2 regions of the Arthrobacter sp. Y3224055 genome follow, and region 1 is predicted to be linked to the other one. Evidence: riboswitches for the same ligand, from Rfam matches in the RefSeq annotation. Region 1 holds a riboswitch; the other holds the start of a gene.
What was found. A riboswitch is a leader RNA that binds a small molecule or an ion and turns the genes downstream of it on or off. The one in region 1 is predicted to bind cyclic di-AMP.
Positions count from the first base shown of each region.

Region 1 (3,397 bases):
TACGCCGACTGGAACCTGCTGAAGTTCCCGGACAAGGACCAGGCGCTCGAGAAGATCATGGACCTGACCATGCTCTCCGATATCTTCCCCACCGGCTTCCACGGCGCCGTCACCGCCGGCGTGGGGGTTGGATCCACCGTGTACATTGCCGGCGCCGGCCCCGTGGGGCTGGCCGCTGCGGCCAGTGCCCAGTTGCTCGGCGCCGCCGTCGTGATTGTCGGGGACATGAACGAGGGCCGCCTCGCCCAGGCGCGCAGCTTCGGCTGCGAGACCGTGGACGTCTCCCAGGGCCATCCCAGGGACCAGATCGAACAGCTTTTGGGCGTCCCGGAGGTGGATTGCGGCGTGGACGCGGTGGGTTTCGAGGCCCGCGGGCACGGCAAGGACGCCCAAGAGGCGCCGGCCACCGTGCTGAACTCGCTGATGGAGGTTACTGCGGCCGGCGGGGCGCTGGGCATCCCGGGGCTGTACGTCACCGGCGACCCGGGCGGAATCGACGAGGCCGCGCAGAAGGGCTCGCTCTCGCTCTCGCTGGGCACGGGCTGGGCCAAGTCGCTCTCCTTCACCACGGGGCAGTGCCCGGTGATGAAGTACCACCGCGGCCTGATGATGGCCATCCTGCACGACAGGGTGCAAATAGCGAAGGCCGTGAACGCCACGGCCATCCCCTTGGAGGACGCGCCGAAGGGCTATGCGGAGTTCGACGCCGGTGCCGCCACAAAGTACGTGCTCAACCCCAACGGTTACATCAGCTAGGCCCCGCGACGGGGCCTTGAACCTAGGAGCAAACATGGACACCGTCACCTTGGAAGACGCCCGCCGGGTCATTGCCGCCGCCGAGGCCAAAGCCGCCGACATCGGCCAGCCGATGAACATCGCCGTCGCCGATGCGGGCGGGAACCTGGTCTCGCACGTGCGGATGGACGGGGCGTGGCTGGGCAGCATCGACATCTCGATCAACAAGGCCTTCACCTCGCGGGCGTTCGACATCCAGACCAAGGACCTGGGCGACAACTCGCAGCCGGGCAATCAGTTCTACGGCATCCATGCCAGCAACCACGGCCGCATCATGATTTTCGCCGGCGGCATCCCGCTCTCCCGCGACGGCCAGGTGGTCGGTTCGATCGGCGTCAGCGGCGGCTCCGGAGAGCAGGACCAGTCGGTGGCGGAGGCTGGAGCGGCGGCACTCTAGTTTTGGCTCCGGAGCCGGTCAACACCTGATTATCGGCACCGGGCCGCGGACCCGAGTCCGGGTCAGCGCCTGATCGTCGGGACCGGGCCGCCGGCCGGGATTCGGCGTCTGCTCGCCGGGTTTGGCCTGCTGCGCCAGCCGAACTGACCGGTACGCGGCTACATCCGGATGCCTGCCCCTGCTTGTTGCGTTCATCACGGCAGGCCTTCACCGCGTCCGCAGTCTGCGCCGCCACGATTCACTGCGCACTTCCCCGAGAGCAGCGCTGCGAAGGCTTGCTGCGCGCCGGGCCGCCAATGCTAACTGCAAGCTGCCCGGCGGCGGCGTCCCTTACCGGCCGGGGTTCGGTAGCGGCCGGGTCCGGTAACGGCCGGGGAACGGCGTGTAACTTCCGCTCACTCCCCGGCGCGGGGGCTCCACTAACGGCCCGGGAACGGCGTGCAACTTCCGATCACTCCCCGGCGCGGGGCTCCGCTAACGGCCAAGCAGCGCCGCGAATCCCTGGCGGATGCACACACCGCCCAATTAAAGGAATCACCTCAGACCGAGGAACTTCTGGTGACAAGGAACACGGATAACGAATTTGTAACGCCGCGTGTCGCTCCGGTAATTTTGAATTTGTTCCTATCTATCTAGGTAGGCACCCGGTCCGCCCGTCTAACCCTGCCAGCGGACCGCAAGAATCGAGCTTTTCATCGAAGGCAGGGGCGGAGGAACCACTTACGGTGCTTGGGGGCACCTCGGGGTGAAGTCCTCACCGGCACAGTCGCACTCTGAAATCCGACTGCCGGCAGGACCGAGTGAACTCTCGCTCGAATCCGACAGCTAACTTCGCAGACGCAAGAGAGGAAACCCTGTGAACAACCCTGTGCGCGGTCGTCGCCGTTCCGACACCCCCACGAATGCCCTGTCCAAGATTTCGCGTTCCGCTCTGGCTAAGATCTCCCGTTCCAGCGAGGGCTCCCCTGCCCGCCGCGAAGGGGAAGCATCCCCGGCGGCCTACTCCCTCGCCCGCAAGACCGGCCTTGCTGCCGTTGCCGCCGGCATCCTGGCCGCGGCAGTGGTCCCGGTGGCCCAAGCCGGCGGCACTACCGACGTAGGTTCCGACCGTGCCTCCGAGCAAAGCCCCGTGCAGATTCAGGCGGCCCAGGAGGCCGAAATCCGCTTTGACCGGGCCAAGGTAGCCAGCAAGGCTACGCCGGAGGAAGCCCAGGTTGCCGCCGAGGCCGCCGAAAAGAAGAAGGCCGACGAAAAGGCGGCGGCCGCCAAGAAGGCTGCAGCCGAGAAGAAGGCGAAGGCCGAAGCTGCGGCCAAGAAGGCTGCAGCCGAGAAGAAGGCAAAGGCCGCGGCCGCAGCCAAGAAGGCCGCCGCAGCCAAGGCGAAGACCGTCGGCTTTGCCACCGGCAAGCTGGCCGCTCCGATCCCGAACATGAACCAGACCTCCGGCTTCGGCTACCGCCAGAACCCGATCACCGGTGCTGCCGGCGAGCTGCACACCGGCATTGACTACGCCATGGCCTGCGGCACCCCTGTCCACGCGGCCGACGGCGGCAAGGTCGTCGAGGCCGGCTGGCAGGTTGGCGGCGGCGGCAACCGCATCGTAATTCAGCACGGCAGCGGCCTGAAGACTACCTACAACCACCTGCAGTCGATCGGCGTTTCGCTGGGCCAGAAGGTGGCCAAGGGCCAGGCCATCGGCCAGCTGGGCACCACCGGCAACTCCACCGGCTGCCACCTGCACTTTGAGGTTGTCAAGGACGGTCAATTGGTGGATCCGGCCGGCTGGCTCTAACCCACCCTTGACGACGGCGGAGCTTCCGCCACCGACGACGGCGATGCCCACACGGCATCGCCGTCGTCGTTAAGGGCCGGTCAGGCGAAGGGCCTCGACGCCCGGTCCAGGGCGGCAACTTCGTCGGCGGTCAACTCCACGTCCGTGGCGGCCATCAGCTCCGGCAGCTGTTCGGGCGTCCGGGCGCTGGCCAGCGGAGCGGTAATGCCGGGCTTGGTCAGCAGCCAGGCGAGCGCGGTTGTCGTGAGGGAGATGCCGCGCGACTGGGCGACGGTCTCCAACGCGTCGACGACCGCGAAGCCCTCCATCGTGAGGTAATCACGGAGCATGCCGCCGCGCGGGCTGCTGTCGGCGTCATCCGTCGAGTGGTACTTGCCGGACAGGAAACCGGCGGCCAGCGAGTAGTACGGGAA
Region 1 is NZ_JBNHGB010000008.1:113,865-117,261, reverse strand. Features, by position in the region: gene fdhA (formaldehyde dehydrogenase, glutathione-independent) at 1-756, shown strand, start outside; gene AC5RTY_RS16765 (GlcG/HbpS family heme-binding protein) at 791-1,192, shown strand; cyclic di-AMP (ydaO/yuaA leader) riboswitch at 1,876-2,047, shown strand; gene AC5RTY_RS16760 (M23 family metallopeptidase) at 2,049-2,984, shown strand; gene AC5RTY_RS16755 (aldo/keto reductase) at 3,065-3,397, opposite strand, start outside.

Region 2 (3,397 bases), on a different contig from region 1:
CGGGCGGGTCCGGGCCGTGCCGAGGCTCTGTTCGTCGACATATCTTTATTCACGGGAAGATCCTCGCGTGGAAATCGTGCTGTTGGGGGCGGCCGGAAACAGCCCAAGAAGGCCGGGCGCAGGCGGAGTAACAGCTTAACCTGCCCCCACTGACTCCTATTCCCGGCGGTCAACCTCGAATAAACAACGACGCCGGTGCTCGCCGCCGGGCGGCAACCGCCTCCTGCGGGGGAGGGGCGCGCGCCAATGGTTCCCCCACCGGTCCCCTTCAAGAGGACTCCGGCCGCGTCGTTTAAGTGGAGGGAAAGTCGCGCTTACGGGTTAAAAGAGGAGAAGCCCCGCCGGCGCAAGGCCGACGAGGCTTCCCTGTGATCCTGGACCGGCCGTTGGGGGATTAGCCGGTCCAGGAGTTTTAGGGGTGGTTACATCGTGTAGTAACCGGTAACGGGCATGGCGTTCACGTCGTGCACCATGGTGCCCTGACTCGGGTTCAGGGCGCTGATCATTTTGCCGCCGCCCAGGTAGATGCCCACGTGGCCGCCGCCGTTCTGCACCACCAGGTCGCCCGGCTGCGGGTTGCTGGTCGGGGTAAGGGCGCCGCCCTGGTGCTGGCTGAGGCGGGGGAGGTCAACGCCGGCCTGGGCGTAGACCCACTGGGTGAAGCCGGAGCAGTCCCAGCCGGCCGTGGAGGTGCCGCCCCAGACGTAGGGCGTGCCCTGGGCGGACAGGGCGATGTCCACGATGCTCTGGTTGCCACCGGTGGAGGCCGGCTTGATGTCGGCGCTGGCCAGCGAGACAGTCGCGGCGTCGGTCGACGCAGCCAGGGTCGTAGCGGCTCCGCCGCCGGCCTGCGCTGCCTGTCCGCCACCGGACTGTGCGGATCCGGTCAGCGCGATCTGGTCGCCCGGGTAGATGATGGAGTACGCGCCCAGGCCGTTGATGGCCAGCACGTCCTGCACATTCTTGCCGTACTGGGCGGCAATCGTGCCCACGGTGTCGCCCGCGACCACGGTGTGCGTGGTGGCACCGGTAGCGGCACCGGCGTCGGCGGCCGAGCTGGTAACGGAAGCGCGCTCCACCTCGAAGCCGGCGTTGGCCGGAGCGGCAACGGTGTCCGTTGCATTGGCAGCGCCGTAGGTCGGGACCGTGACATCGGCGGCGGCATTGGCCGGCAGGCCGGCACCCAGCATCAGGCCACCGGCGGCGGTGACGACGGCGGCGCCGCGGCCGACGGTTCCGGCGCGGGACGATACAGCCTGGGACAGACCGGCCACGGTGGTGTTGCGGACCGGGGTGGCACGGTGGCGTGCGCGATTGTTTTTGAGCAGCAAGAAGATACCTCTCCCAATGCCTGCGAGGTAAGCTGTCGGGTTCGGGTGGGAGTCACCCGGCCGTGCGGCAGTGCGGTAAGCACTCCGTACGACTTAACCCCAAGAGCCCCAAGAGGGGCCCGGAATGTGGGTCCCCCGCCTCTGCCAGATGTCTAGCGAACGAACTCGGAAAGGCTGGCAGAGCTAGGCAATACCCTCCGAGGACATCGGCGCATGATCGCCGACGTGCTGAAAACATTACATAACGGTTCGGTAACTGTCCAAGCCCTGAAATTTACCTGTGGATAACCTGAGAGCCATCTTGCGGTCAGGAGCGAGCAACCCCCAGGGGGCCGTTGCACGCGTCCGTCACGGTACAACGGGCGCAACAATCGGCCGATTAAGCAGTCGCTGCGGGCTAACTTGTACGCTGGCAGAGTGGTGGACTTCACGCTTAAACAGCTGCAGTACTTTGTGGCAGTCGCTGACCACGGCTCAATCTCGGCCGCCGCCGCCGCCAGCCACATCTCACAGGCGGCGATGTCCCAGGCGCTGACAGAGCTGGAGCGGATCGTCGGCGCGCAGCTGATGGTGCGGCACCGGTCCCGCGGAATCGCCCTGACCGGCGTCGGGCAGCAGTTCCTGCGCGACGTCCGGAGCCTGGTCCGGCACGCCGACGACGTGCAGAACAGCATCATCGAGCGCCAGCAGGGGTTGGTCGGCCCGCTGGCCATCGGCTGTTACAGCACCCTGTCCGCCTTCTGGGTTCCGGTGATCAGCGAACGGTTCATCAAGCCGCATCCGCGCCTCACCGTGACCATGGAGGAAGGCGAGGCCGCCGAGCTGCAGCACCGGATGCAAGAGGGCTATTTGGATGCGGTGCTGACCCATACGCGGCACCTCTTGCCCGGCGTGCAGGCCCGCACCGTCAAGGAAGGCCGGCCCTACGTCCTGCTTGCTGCAAGCCACCCGCTGGCTTCGCGCAAAAGCGTCCGGCTCGCCGAGCTGGCCGAAGAAGACTTCGTCTCGCTGGACATCCCCACCGTGCGAGATAACCAGTTGGTCAATCTGCGGCTGTCCGGGCTGGATCCGAAGATCGCCTGGCGATCGTCAAGTTTTGAGGCGGTGCGGGGCATGGTGGCGCGCGGCCTCGGCTACACCGTGCTGGTGCAGCGGCCGCCGGGCAATTACAGCTACGACGGGCTTCCCCTGGCCACGGTGGAAATCGACGGGCCGGTCGGTCACAGCGATGTCTGTGTGGCCTACGCCAGCGTCACCCGGCCCAGCCTCAGGCTGCGGGCATTCCTGGACTTCTGCGCAGAGGTTGGCGGCGCTGCGGCGAGCGGATGGGATGAGCACACGACGGCGTGATCCACCCTGAAGGCGCTGCGGCGAGCGGCTGGGATGAGCACACGACGGCGTGATCCCGCTTAACCGCGACGGCGGCCGCTGCCTCGGGCAACGGCCGCCGCATGCCGGTACGGCATGCTGGAGGAACTACATGTTCTCCGCGGTCAGGTCCTGGTCCTTTCCTTCCTTGATAGCCAGGATGCACAGCCCTGCGAGGACGAACGCGCCGGCCCAGACCGTCGCCACCAGCCACAGCTCGCCGCCGGCCGCCAGCACCAGCCCGCTGGCGATCATGGGGGTAAAACCTGCGCCCAGCGTCGAGGAGAGCTGGTAGACCAGCGAGGCGCCGGTGTAGCGCATCCGGGTCGGGAACAGCTCGGCGGTAAACGCCCCGAACGGTCCGAAGATCGTGCCCTGGATGACGCCGTTGGCCAGGAACAGCCCGATCGCGAACAGCCACAGCGTCCCGAGCTCCAGCATCCACATGATGGGGAAGGCCAGCACCGCGCCGGCGGTGATGCCGATCAGCATCACGGGCCGGCGGCCGAGCTTGTCGCTGTGCCGGGCCGCAAACCAGATGGCGACGACGGTCAGCGCCGCGCCCAACGCTTTGACGTTGAGGACGCTCGTCCGGTCCAGGCCGACCTCGTCCACCACATAGGAGATGGCCCAGACGGTCATCAGGCCTTGGACGGTGTAGGAGCTCATCCCCACCAGCGTGCCCATGATCACGTTCT
Region 2 is NZ_JBNHGB010000006.1:256,493-259,889, reverse strand. Features, by position in the region: gene AC5RTY_RS15360 (MDR family MFS transporter) at 1-41, opposite strand, end outside; gene AC5RTY_RS15355 (C40 family peptidase) at 423-1,331, opposite strand; cyclic di-AMP (ydaO/yuaA leader) riboswitch at 1,335-1,499, opposite strand; gene AC5RTY_RS15350 (LysR substrate-binding domain-containing protein) at 1,749-2,681, shown strand; gene AC5RTY_RS15345 (MFS transporter) at 2,808-3,397, opposite strand, start outside.
Region 2: linked by a shared signal. The riboswitch ahead of AC5RTY_RS15355 (C40 family peptidase) and the one ahead of AC5RTY_RS16760 (M23 family metallopeptidase) in region 1 are both predicted to bind cyclic di-AMP.